4 regions of the Desulfitobacterium elongatum genome follow, and region 1 is predicted to be linked to each of the others. Evidence: riboswitches for the same ligand, from Rfam matches in the RefSeq annotation. Region 1 holds a riboswitch; each other region holds the start of a gene.
What was found. Region 1 has a riboswitch for cyclic di-GMP ahead of ACZ42W_RS13980 (HD-GYP domain-containing protein). Riboswitches for the same ligand answer to the same signal wherever they lie in the genome.
Positions count from the first base shown of each region.

Region 2: linked by a shared signal. The riboswitch ahead of ACZ42W_RS21130 (YvrJ family protein) and the one ahead of ACZ42W_RS13980 (HD-GYP domain-containing protein) in region 1 are both predicted to bind cyclic di-GMP.
Region 3: linked by a shared signal. The riboswitch ahead of ACZ42W_RS18115 (ArsB/NhaD family transporter) and the one ahead of ACZ42W_RS13980 (HD-GYP domain-containing protein) in region 1 are both predicted to bind cyclic di-GMP.
Region 4: linked by a shared signal. The riboswitch ahead of ACZ42W_RS08500 (hypothetical protein) and the one ahead of ACZ42W_RS13980 (HD-GYP domain-containing protein) in region 1 are both predicted to bind cyclic di-GMP.

Region 1 covers NZ_AP038772.1:3,004,158-3,007,382, forward strand. Annotated here, with positions in the region: tRNA gene ACZ42W_RS13975 (tRNA-Trp) at 276-349, shown strand; gene ACZ42W_RS13980 (HD-GYP domain-containing protein) at 563-1,624, opposite strand; cyclic di-GMP riboswitch class I at 1,698-1,786, opposite strand; gene ACZ42W_RS13985 (hypothetical protein) at 2,132-2,572, shown strand; gene ACZ42W_RS13990 (sigma-54 interaction domain-containing protein) at 2,780-3,225, opposite strand, start outside.
Region 2 covers NZ_AP038772.1:4,495,466-4,498,690, reverse strand. Annotated here, with positions in the region: gene ACZ42W_RS21135 (tetratricopeptide repeat protein) at 1-991, opposite strand, end outside; cyclic di-GMP riboswitch class I at 1,404-1,494, shown strand; gene ACZ42W_RS21130 (YvrJ family protein) at 1,720-1,878, shown strand; gene ACZ42W_RS21125 (hypothetical protein) at 2,182-2,580, shown strand; gene ACZ42W_RS21120 (OFA family MFS transporter) at 2,679-3,225, opposite strand, start outside.
Region 3 covers NZ_AP038772.1:3,814,248-3,817,472, forward strand. Annotated here, with positions in the region: gene ACZ42W_RS18110 (ArsB/NhaD family transporter) at 1-1,119, shown strand, start outside; cyclic di-GMP riboswitch class I at 1,227-1,326, shown strand; gene ACZ42W_RS18115 (ArsB/NhaD family transporter) at 1,488-2,762, shown strand; gene ACZ42W_RS18120 (glutamine synthetase III family protein) at 3,000-3,225, shown strand, end outside.
Region 4 covers NZ_AP038772.1:1,792,131-1,795,355, forward strand. Annotated here, with positions in the region: gene ACZ42W_RS08485 (hypothetical protein) at 1-69, shown strand, start outside; gene ACZ42W_RS08490 (hypothetical protein) at 69-533, shown strand; gene ACZ42W_RS08495 (RHS repeat domain-containing protein) at 676-1,101, shown strand; cyclic di-GMP riboswitch class I at 1,395-1,479, shown strand; gene ACZ42W_RS08500 (hypothetical protein) at 1,684-2,169, shown strand; gene ACZ42W_RS08505 (tetratricopeptide repeat protein) at 2,147-3,025, shown strand; gene ACZ42W_RS08510 (AAA family ATPase) at 3,074-3,225, shown strand, end outside.

The DNA.
Region 1 (3,225 bases):
GCACTGTTACAGTCATTGTTATCGTATTCTTTTTTTATAGTTATAATCCTGCTTAAAAACCTCATAGGATTATTATAAGTATTTCTTACATATTAGTCCTCTATTTGTCCTCTTATTTTTGATATTTTCGTTTGGGGGAAATATAATTCTTTAACACATAACTTTTCTTAGTTTTTGTTCAAGTTTTTATCTATAACTTCTATGACGTCTGTTGACACATAACCCACCTTCAAGTATAATAGCTTTTGTCACTATTCATTCATTTTAGATGACCTAGGGGATTAGTTTAATGGTAGAACAGCGGTCTCCAAAACCGTTAGTGTGGGTTCAACTCCTGCATCCCCTGCCAAAAGAAACCTAGACACCGCAAGCCTTTGCGGTGTTTTTTATTGTACTGCTATTTACCTATTTCTACCTCAATATAACTTTTTTTATGTCTTTGAGCACGTTTTGGGCACGTTCTTTGTTGCCAAATCGATAAAAATAAAGGCCTAGACAATAGGTACCTCCCCTTATCCTGGGAAGTAGCTACTGTCTAGGCCTCTGTCGTGCAGTGCGCCTATTACTCGAGAATAGATTCTATAAAGACTGTTCGTTCCTCAACTAAATTATATTCCTTTGCTTTGACAGATGATAGCTCTTCGTTACCTAGTAACACTCTGACGATAGGACGCATAGGCAAACTTCTGTTTTGATCAACGATAATCCCAATCTCACCCGTATTGAGCTTTACCGTACATCCTGTTGGATATGCTGCTATATGCTTTAAGAAGGTAACGACAAGGTCATGTGGGAAGAAATTATTTGCTGCTCCCATGACAACTTCAATTGCTTCATACGGTAAAATTCGAGAACTCCCTGGACTATCATTTACTAAGTTATCATAGAAATCTGCCAACCCAACAATTTGCGCTAAGTTATGGATACGGTCGCCCGCAAGTTCACGAGGGTATCCCGTTCCGTTCATCCATTCGTGATGCTGAAATGCGATGTGAGCACTCAAGAGACTTAATTCCCGTTTGACTCGGAGAATTTCAAATCCTTCTTCTGTGTGTGTCTTATACAGTTCAAGTTCTTTTGGTGTAAAAGGTTCTCTCTTGCATAGGAGTTCTTTCGGTAACTTTATCGTTCCAATATCGTGAAACAAGGCTCCTATTGCTAAAGCCTCTAAATTCTCTTTCTCCAGACCGGCCGCTTTTCCTAAAATCGTTGCTAATACACAAACACTCACGGAATGAGCAAAAACTTGGTTATCATAACTTCGCATGTCAGCAAGACTTAAAAAAATATCTTTTTGTGAGAAAATGTCCTCAATAATATTATTGACAGCTTTTTTAATTTTAAAGCCATCAAAGTCTTTTCCAATCCGGACGGCTTCAGCGGAATGCTCTAGCGAGATCATTGCTTCTCGTCGATGTTCTTCAGAAATCACATCCTCAATTTGGATATCCTTTGTTTCCTCATCGTCTATGTAAATGATGTTAATGCCCAAATCCCGCAACCGATTTGTATACAAGTCGCTAAGAGCAACTCCTCTACCAAGCAAGACACGTCCATCATGGGAATAGATGGTGCGTCCTAGTACATCTCCTTTGTTGATTCGATTGATACTTAACTGTCGCAATTAAACCTTCCTTTCACAAAAAAAATCGCCATGCAAAAGTAAGCATGGCGACAACTTCTTAAAATAGAGCAAATTCGGCGGCTTGGCAGTCATTAGTTTTTATAAACTAGAAGACCCATAGCTTTGCGTCCTTGACTTTCGCCAAGTTTGCCATTGTCGATGCTTTTGAGCTTTAAATTAGGATAAATAACTTTAAATACGATTATAACATAGTTTACTTTAAGTTAATTCAGAAAAAAACATTTTTGTTTTTTTAAAGTAAAGTATTTTTCAAGACATCTGCCCGTAATTTTGGCCATAAAGCCAGATACATAGAATACATATAGATTGTTTGCTCTGGATATGGTAATAAGTTTATTTAACCAGGCTTTACGCCTGGTTTACTTATCTAACTATCTCCTTACCTGCCTAATAGCACCGCTACAATCATGAATACAGACGTGAGAAAGCACTGTATGAATACTTACGATGAATTTATTAAATAATACTTAAGAAAGGGTGATGACTTTGAAAGATCGCTTTACCTTTGGTTTCTATTCTGGTGTGGTAGCTGGTTTAATCATGAATGTTCTAAATCTTATATCTTATTACGTCTTAAATATTGCTACTCTACGATACCTTGATTTTATGGCAATTATCGTTTATGGGAACAAACCGATGAATACTTTTGATAGCATTTTGGCGTTAATCATCCACTTAGGTTTTACTGGCATGTGTGGAGTACTTTATGTATATATCGTTCCTTTGATTAGAACACAAAATCATATGTTCAAGGGTATTCTCTTTGGACTTACAATTTTTTTGCTTACTTATTCAATAACGTTTTTATTTAAGGTAAATGATCTTATGATTATTCCACCATATACTGTGGCATCAAATACAATTACTGCATCAATCTATGGCCTTGTCCTGGCGAAACTATATAAAAATAATATTAGAATTGACTAAAATAAGTTCAAAGAAAACCCGGCTTCGCCGAACCTTTTAAGCACTCATCCAGAAAGGCGAAGTCGTTGGTTGCCCTTGTGTACCGTGAAAGTTATACTTTCTGATATACAAAAAAATGACCCGAGGAATGACTTCCCCGAGTTGTTGGCTGAGAATATGCTGAAAAGCTTTCGCTTTGCTAAACTAAAATGCCAATTCCCCCAACCCTTAAATATCGATATGATAATCCTTTATCTTACGGTATAGGGTAGTCTTGCTCAAGCCCAATATGCTCGCGGCGGCACGCACATTATTCCCGGTTAAAGACAAGGCTTTTTTTATCATTTCTTCCTCCGTTTCTTGTAAAGAGGAAAAGGACTGGAACTTCCCTAACTTTTCATTTGGCCGCGGCATATCCAAATTTCTATATACGCTTGCAGGCATATCCTGCGGCTTGATCACTTGCCCCTCACAAATATTTGCAGCGTAAAGCATGGCGTTTTTCAACTGTCTAACATTCCCCGGCCAGGCGTAATTGAGCAAGAACGCTTCCACCTCTTTATTCAGTTTGAGCGGTGCGCGCCCCTCTTTTTCGCAGATTTTCTCAAGGAAATGGTTCGCAATCAGCAAAATATCCTTGTCTCGTTCCCGGAGCGGCGGCAGATCCAATTCCA
Region 2 (3,225 bases), 1.5 Mb from region 1:
TAGACGTAAAGTAAGCGTCGATAAGTTCAGTTAATAAATACTGTCGTGTTCTCTTAGAAGTGGGTGTTGTGGTATAGATGAGACCACGTTTTAAGAGTCCGGTTGCCTTTTCTATGCGCCAGATTTCCTTATAGTACTTTCCCAGGTTGCAGAAAAGTTCTCCTTTCCCTCGATCTCCAGGTAAATTCTTGGCCAAGCAATAACCTTGCAATAGTGCTGCGCGTGCCTCAGGAAGTCTTTTCTGATCCATATAGAGTTGTCCTAACGCAGCATAGCCCAGAAGCTGGATATAGGGGACTGGGGTCAAAAGGGCTGAACGATAACAAAGTTCAGCAGAGTTGTATGCACCATTTCTTCGATTGAGGGTCCCCATATTAAGGTAGACTGTCCCTGAGTGGACCCCTTCCTCCCAAGTCATGAGACTTTTTCGAAACATGGAAAGGGCCTTCTTATAATTCCCTTGGCCAAGGTAAAGGCTCGCAATTCCAGAGATGATTTTTGCCTTGAAGCGCCTTTCTAGAGCGGAGCGAGCTTTAAATCCTTGGGCAGATAGAAACTTTTCAAGTGCAGAATCATAGAGGTTTTCATAGGCTAACTGAAGCCCCTCAAACCATTTCTCATAGTTTTTCTGTAAGGGAGAAGGTATATATCTAATTCTTTCAGACCAAGAGTAGAACCCTTCATTGTCATCGGATTCGAGAGCATCAAGCGCACTCTGAACAGCTTCTTCAAAGGATTGAGGCTGTGTTCCGGTACTTGTTATAGGATTTAAAGCCTTGGGTAAAAAGTTTTCCTCTTTTATCATTCTAACGAGATCCTCCACGGGAAGACCAAGTTGTTTAGAAATTCTAGCTAAAATACCTAGACTCACGTTAGAGATTTTGCCATTAAAAATTTTGGATAAATATCCTGGCGTAATCTGAGAGCATCGAGCAAGTTCGGACAAGCTAAGCTCTTGACTCTGGAGAAGTTGGTCAAAACGTTGATCCATGTTCCCGCCCCCTCAAGTGACAATCAATACACTTATGGTTTAATTTGCCATCTGCCTAGTAATCCCCTGCTAAAATCGGCTTCGTACGTTAATTTAGGACTAAGAATAATTGACAAAAATAAGAGCAGAAAGAAGTTTTTCTCAAGATTTCTGCTGAATAGGGGAGAAAAAAGCAGATGGAGGAAACGACCGCCAATTGCGACAGGATTCTCATCACAAAGGTGTTCTGGATTTGGTTTATTATGGTATCAAAGGGGGGATATCAATGAAGAAGTTTATCATCGTGGGACTAGTTATCGCGTTCACTTTAGCTGCAGTGGGTTTCGAGTTCCAGCCTCTCATGGACATTATTGTATACGCCTAAATTCAAACCTTAGTTTTTTAAACCTACTAGAGATTTTAATTGTATATGGTGTAAAAAGGGCAAACTCACCGAAAGTTGGGGACGCAAAGCCGTTAGGGTCTAAGGTGCGTAGATGCACTATGATAGCCTGGCTACAGTTACGTAAAAATTCCCTTTCTGCCCTTATAAGGCAGTTTTTTTGTCTCCATAAGGGCAGCGGCTTCTTCCAAGGTAAAGAAAACTAACTTCTAGTGGAGCTTTTAATTCTTGTCTGAAGTCTAGTTGATCTTATCTAGGGGCGGTTACTCAACGGAAAAATGATGGGTGGGGAGGTGATAAGAGTAATGGAGTCCGTCTTTTTATAAATAGATGGGAGGGAGTTTCTATGCCAGGTGATGAAAACGGTCTTTGGTTTACATTGCTGGGTAACTTTGGCTTCCCAATAGCCGTCTCGACTTATCTCTTGGTTAAATTCGAGAAAAAACTGGATCATTTGACTACAGTAGTACAAGAGCTTAAAGCAGCTATGGAACATGATGAATAACTAACTCCTAAGATTATGAGTAAAAGAGCATTAAATGCGCGTTCATTCTGGGCATTAGATGCTCTTCTTTTTTGTTCGCTCCACTATGGGCGTTTTTTAATTTATAAACTTCAAGTAGACAAAAGTATTATTCATATACTTCTAAAGAGGGACATAGTTATCCATAGAGATATTACGATATGCACCCAATGGGTAACCTAAAAGGTATCCTTTGGATTGACGAAAAGAAACTGGGAAAATTTGATAATAGAACTAGAGGTATACACTTGGAGTTATGACTCTATAAAAGAGAGGTGAAAATCGATGATGCCCTATACAAGCTTAAGGCAGAAAACAAAGGAAGTTCTCTCTGAATTTTTGCGATTATATCCAGCCTATCAGGAATTCAGTGGGGAATTGCTAGAGTTGACAGAAAAAAACGTTTCACAAAGGTTAGCGCACATGAGTCGGGCTAGCTTAGAACGTTATTTTATCGGGCACCAATTACGGGTGGATATAACGGTAGAGCTTACGAAAGTTGCAATGCTTCTGAAGGAATTTCCAGAAACAACAGCACACATATCACCTCTTTCAACCACAGTAACTAAAGAACCTACAGGAGCCATAGATTCAATTTTATCAAAGAATTCAACACATTTTATGTATGAGAAACGAGGCAATGTTATCTACCTGCCCTTTAGATTTGGAGTGAGCTTATCCTAGGGTTTCTGCGAATGACAATAAGTCAATTCTTCGTCTGAAAGTTATTGAAAAAGGAGTCACCCAAAATATAGTGGAGTGACTCCTTAGACTACCAAAAATTATTCACATGCTTCTTGGACGAGTATTCGCTCACCAGATGCTGTTTCAATGGGTTTCGCTTTCAAGAGGAAGGTGAGGAGAGTAGCAACTAGGCAAAGTGAAGCAGCAATGAGGTAGGCGATGAAGTAGTTTTTGGTGAGGTCCACGACCGCACCTGCCATCAGTGGTCCGAGTACTCCTCCTACTCCCCAAGCCGTGAAGACGAGACCGTAATTAACTCCACCGTTTTTTGTGCCAAAGAAGTCATAGGTCGCTGAGGGGAAAAGGGAAAGGAGTGAACCATAGCTGAGTCCAGCGAGTGAGGCACCGCAGGCAATGAGGGCCGGGGTGTCATAGAAGTTAAAGGCAATCATATTCAGAGCTTGTAAGGTGAAGAAAATTCGCATCGTCCAGCTTCTTCCGATTCGATCTGAAAGCCAACCCGCTAAGATTCTGCCACCTGCATTAAAAATTGCGAGTAAGGCTACCATGGCATATCCCCAAGAAACCCCAGTCTGCACCTTGGTGATTGTGGATAGTTGCCCAATAATCATAAGACCGGCTGTT
Region 3 (3,225 bases), 810 kb from region 1:
AATACACTCGGCCTATTGATCGGAATGATGATTATCGTAGGAATTACTCGGAAGACGGGTGTTTTCCAGTACTTAGCGGTAAAAGCAGTTCAGATTTCGAAAGGTGAACCAATCCGGATATTAATTTCTTTAGCTACGATTACAGCACTTCTTTCGGCCTTCCTTGACAATGTCACCACGGTTTTACTTATTGTTCCCATTACCTTCACTATCGCAGGAGCTATGGGACTCAACCCAATCCCCTTCCTCATGAGTCAGATTTTAGCGAGCAATATTGGCGGAACAGCCACATTAATCGGGGATCCACCCAACATCATGATTGGAAGTCAAACTCATCTTGGATTTATGGACTTTTTAGTCAACCTAACTCCTGTGATTATTGTCATACATATCGTCACTATGCTAATTTTCTATTTTCTCTATCGCAATAAACTAAAAGTGAGTGACGAGGTGAAACAAAAAGTTACGCAAGTTAACCCTCTTGAAGAGATCAAAGATTATGCGCTCTTAAGAAAGAGTCTTTTAGTTCTTGGTTTGACAATCCTTGGATTCATACTTCATCAGATGTTGCATTTAGAGTCCGCCACGATTGCCCTGTCTGGCGCAGCTCTTTTGATGCTCATTTCAAAGGAGGAACCAGAAGATATATTCCTATCAATTGAATGGCCCTCACTCTTCTTTTTTGCAGGGCTATTCATCGTCGTCGGTGGTTTAGTTGAGACCGGGTTAATTAACCGACTTGCTCAATGGGCACTCAATGTAACTGCCGGGAACTTCAAACTCACGGGAATGCTCATTCTATGGCTCTCAGCCATTGCCTCCGCCTTTGTCGATAATATTCCCTTTGTCGCTACGATGATTCCGTTAATTCATCAAATGGGAACCCTTGGCGGAATGACCCCAGAAGCCCTCGAACCGCTTTGGTGGGCCTTATCACTTGGAGCCTGCCTTGGTGGAAACGGAACGATTATTGGAGCTTCAGCCAATGTCATTGTGGCAGGTTTAGCAGAGAAGAATGGCTATAAAATGACCTTCGCCGGTTTTATGAAACTAGCCTTTCCACTAATGCTCGTGTCTATTGTTATTTCTACGGGTTATCTTCTTTTGTTTTACTTCTAGAATAAGGATTACGTTCGTCTAGGTTTTAAACCAAAAAATCGTATAACTTGAGCGACATCGACATTTTATGGTATAATGAAAGTGCCTTTAATAATTGAAAACGTGTTCTTGTGTTGGGGTAAACTTCGCGAAAGCGAAGGACGCTAAAGCTATGGGTCTACGGCTGCATGAATAACTAACATCAGCTAGGATCGCCAAGCTACAAGTCTTTGAACTTCTCAGGGGAGAGCAGTTCCTTATTGGACTGCTCTCTTTCTATTTTTGTTTTTTAAGAATTAGTCTGATTGAAAGGAGGATAAACTTAGCTTAAAGAGCTGCAGCAACACAATTCCTGTTAAAATAATATAATCGTAAAATGGAGGTTTCTTATGACGCTCATACTAACCTGTGTAATTTTCCTAGTCGCCTATACTTTTATTGTCTTCGAGAAGATTCCTCGTGCCGTTGCAGCGGCCTCTGGTGCAGCACTCCTCGTCCTGTTTGGAGTTTTATCACAAGAAACTGCGATTCATCATATTGATTGGAATACACTGGGTCTCCTCATAGGGATGATGATTATTGTCGATATCACCCGACGCTCTGGTGTCTTTGGTTTTCTGGCTATCTGGGTTGCTAAAAAGGTGGGAGGAAATCCCACCAAACTTTTGCTAGCGCTTTCCTTACTCACTGCTATATTATCTGCTTTTCTCGACAATGTAACCACGGTTCTTCTGATTGTCCCTGTCGCTATTGCCATTGCTGATACCTTGAAAATTAATCCAACTCCCTTTCTGCTCACTCAGATTCTAGCCAGTAATATTGGTGGAACAGCTACCCTCATTGGGGATCCCCCTAATATTATGATTTCCGGACCTGCTGGACTTTCCTTTGGCGACTTTATCCTAAACTTAGCTCCTCCAGTAATTATTATTCTCGCCGTTACACTCCTTGGCTTCTACTTTGTCTATCGCCGCGAATTAACTACGGATCAAGAGTCAATTGAACAGTTGATGAAACAAAATGAATTAGACTATATCAAGGATTGGGCTTTACTGAAGAAGTCTCTTCTCGTTCTTGGATTGACTATCCTTGGTTTTATTCTCCATTCTGTTCTCCACGTTGAGAGTGCAACGATTGCTCTGACAGGCGCGATGCTCTTGATGATCCTCAGTCACGAAGAGCCTGAAGAGGTATTTTTAGCGATCGAATGGCCTACAATCTTCTTCTTTGCCGGATTATTTATCTTGGTCGGAGGACTTGTTGAAGTGGGAGTTCTTGACCGAGTTGCCAATTGGAGCATAGGCTTAACCGGTGGCGATCCCTTCCTGATGGCCATACTCATCCTCTGGATTTCCGCAATCTTCTCTGCCTTTGTGGATAACATTCCCTTTGTGGCAACCATGATTCCACTTATTCAAAAACTAGGGACCCTCGGTGATTTCGGCCCTGAGGAAATAAAGCCCTTGTGGTGGGCTTTGGCCCTTGGTGCTTGCCTCGGTGGAAACGGTTCCTTAGTCGGTGCCTCAGCCAATGTTATTGTCGCAGGAATTGCTGAGAAGAATGGCTTACCTATTACCTATAAGCAGTTCTTAAAAATAGGTTTTCCCTTTATGATTGTCTCGGTAATCATTGCAACTGGATACATTCTTCTGAGGTACTATTAAGCTGTTCCGCCGTTTTCGCCACTTCTAATTGCACTAGCCGTTTGTTCCTTAGATGCGCTCACTAATATTTTGTTAATCTATTTTGCAAGTCAATTCTTGAGTTTTTTCAAGAAATATGTTAGCCTATCAATAAGGCTTTCGAAGAGCAAAGGCGCTCTTTAGAGATTTCTGATCAAGGGAATCCTATTGAGGGCCTTTTTCTGTTTTTTGTTAACAGAAATTAGGGAGGAAAATGAGATGGATATCTTTGGACTGAACGTTTTTAATGACGCGGCAATGAGAGAACGACTACCCAAATACACGTATAAAGCATTACGAAAAACGATTGACGAAGGACTGCCTCTTAAACCAGAGATTGCTGAGGTCGTCGCTAATGCAATGAAAGACTGGGCCATTGAAAAAGGGGCCACGCACTACACCCACTGGTTCCAACCTATGACAGGTTTCACAGCGGAAAAACATG
Region 4 (3,225 bases), 1.2 Mb from region 1:
TCAATTCTTGACGAGGCTACTAAGAAGAATATAATTATTCGTGACATTACCGGGAAGGAGTATAATTAATGGAAATTTACTATTGTGACAAGTGGTCTAATATTAAAAAGAAGCCTTGGAATATTATTGAAGATAGCACTGCAAGTATTCTTCATGCAAAACATCAACCATATACAGCTGTGTTAAGTGATGGGGGTCAACTGAAGTATATCGTTAACGTTACGGATAAATGGGTATCAGTAAGCTTTTTGGACAATCATTTTCGGAAATTCTTAAACTACGATTTTGTAGTTAAAGATGATAAAAGGGTATTCCTAAGGACGGTAATGTATTGGGAGTATGAAGGAGATACTGAGAATGAATTAAAGAGTATGATTTTTGGTTATCGGGAGAATGGTCACATTGTTATGGAACAAAGAGATTCTAAAACTGGTGAAATTGAAGAACGAGAAACGAACGATGATGTGTCTAGGAATTGGGATTCATTCCCTGAATTTGGTCAATATCTTAATTTATGCAGAGAAGAAAGATAACTAATTATAGGTCACTCGGTAGTGAATTGAAAATCATTGAACAAATGTAATTACCGATCTAAAGGCTTCTTCAATTTGCAGAAGAATTTAAATGCATAACCTTATGGTATTTTACTAAACAGGACGATTATGTCCTGTTTTTTTGTTTTTAGTAATTTTTAAAGTTCTATGGCGATTTGAGCATGAGTTTTATTTACACCCCAAACAAATTTTTAACCACTACCTTAACTATGACAGTGAAAACCGACTGATTCAGATTACTGAACACCAAGGTAAAATTCAGACCTTCGGTTATGACAGTGATGGCAATAGACTTTTCAAAACGGTTGGAGTCTACGCCTTTGAATCGCTTCCTCTTCCCTTAGAACCTGGCAAAGGTAACGGGAAGGGCGATTCGGATGGAAACGGAACAAGTGGAGACAACCCAGGCCAAGGAAAAGGCCCGAGTAAAAAGATTCAATCCTTGGGGATTTATTCGCTCATGCAGTTAAACCTCGGAGATTCTGTAGCAAAAAATGACAATAATAATGGAAATAGTAATGGCAACGGGAATTCTGGAAGTCATTGAGTTTAATGATCTTACGATATGGTCTTCACGTAGTTATCCGGATCAGAGTTCATCGGATAGGATAAAGATGATTGAGGTCTTATCCCAAAAAACCAATAAAACAATCCAACAGAAAGAATTTTGGGAACAATAGCGAGCAAACGCAAGTCTAGTTAACAAATCACATGGCTCCAAAGGAGGCCAAGGTAGCTTACTAAATCGAATTTGCAAGCTGCTAATTACGACAAAATCCGCGAAGAAATTATGTTATTCTATTACAAGATCAAAAAATCTACTGTTTATGGAAATGAAAATAATTAAATAGGCAAATCCACTGAAAAGTGGAGACGCAAAGCTATGGGTCTAAGGCTATAGAGCTATGATTGCCAAGTTGCTGATTATAAGCAGAATTAGAATTATGTTCTTTGGTCCTTCTCCCAAATAGGAGAAAGGCTTTTTTTATAATCATAAGAGCACTAAATGAACTTCTAGGTAGATAGCAGGAGTTATTTAGAAATTGTAGAATAAATGAGATATATCGCGATTTAGGGGAATGACTTATACAGTAAATTCGATGAATATGGAATGAATAAAGGAGTACAGATGAGCGAAAGTTTATTTCAACCCTCTTTAAATAAGGACAATCTTGAGGGGACAAAGACCTACGAAATAGGGAAGTTGCTTTATGTGGCTTTTTTTGGAGGGATAATCCCACTTGTGGCACTTGGAACACGAAATGGTCGATGGCTTAAAATAGATAAAAGGATTCTAAATGTATTAATTGGACTCGGTATGATTATTCTGCTTTCCAAAGTCATTATCTATGCTTTTATTACTCATACTCAACAGAATATTCTAATCGAGAGCAGATATGTAAGATATGCTTATAAAATGGCATCTGTTGGGCTATATATGGGTTATTATGGTGTAATGAAGAAAAAATTTAATCAGCATGTGTTATTGGGTGGAGAGACGAAGCCTATGCTTAAAGATGCAATAAAATGGATAATTGTAGGTATCGTAGGTGAATCTATTTTATTATTCGGAGGGGGCCCAATTATTAGTAATGTCATACGAATATGGGGTTAATAAGGTAGTTTTAAATGAAGTAATTCTATATATGGATATGAACCGTTATCAACAGGCTATCATTAAGTTGGAACAATTACTTTCCGAGGAACCGAATGATGGAAGTTTACTTTTCTTAATGGCGAATTGTTATTACTATTTGAATTCATATTCAGAAGCGACCGAGTATTGCAGAGAAAGTATGGCAAACGGTTTCTCTGCGCAACAATGTAATTATCTATTAGCTAGAATTTATATGGATACTGAGGAATTTGTTAAATCTGAAGAGCATTTTCTTGAGGCATTACGAATTAATCCCTCTGAAGCATCGGCTTTGGCTGCATATGGAATGCTCATGCTCAAATGTGGGCATGAGAAGAAAGCCTCCGCTTTAATGGATGAAGCAATGCGGATTGATCCAGAGAATGAAGCAGTATTACAATATAAGTTTCTGTATTACCTTCTCTATGAAAATAAGAATGCTCAGCTCAATATTTTACAAAAGTATTTAAACAATTCAAGTAGTGAAGTGAGAAAGCTGATAAAAATAGGAGTTTATAATCTACACAATAAAAATGTCAGGGAAGCACGCGAGAATTTCAGACAAGCATTTTTATTGGAGCCTACCAATCACGATTTGCTGATGATTTTGGAGAAGTTAGATAAGGAGTGTCATTGGGTCTTTTTCCCTAATCGCTTTGTAAAATGGCCAGCTTTAGTTTGGGTAGTTTTTTTTATCTTCATAATAGTAGGAAGCAACTTTATAGATTCTAATATTTTAGTAGTCATCGTTTTATTGTATATTCTTCTTGTGATTTATACATGGGTTTCGCCGCTGGTCTATAAAGTTATTATTCGTGTCAATCGGAAAATATAGAACTGAGTTAATTTAGCGATGATAACACTAATAGAAAAGGAGTCTTTGATGAATAATATAGAGATTATTAAAAGACTGGTTGATGAAAATCCTCAGAGTGGGAATGCTTGGTACTTATTAGGAAGTGAATACTTAGCGCAAAATAATTATCCTGAAGCTTTGATGGCCTTCTCAGAAGCATTAAAATACTGCGATGATGA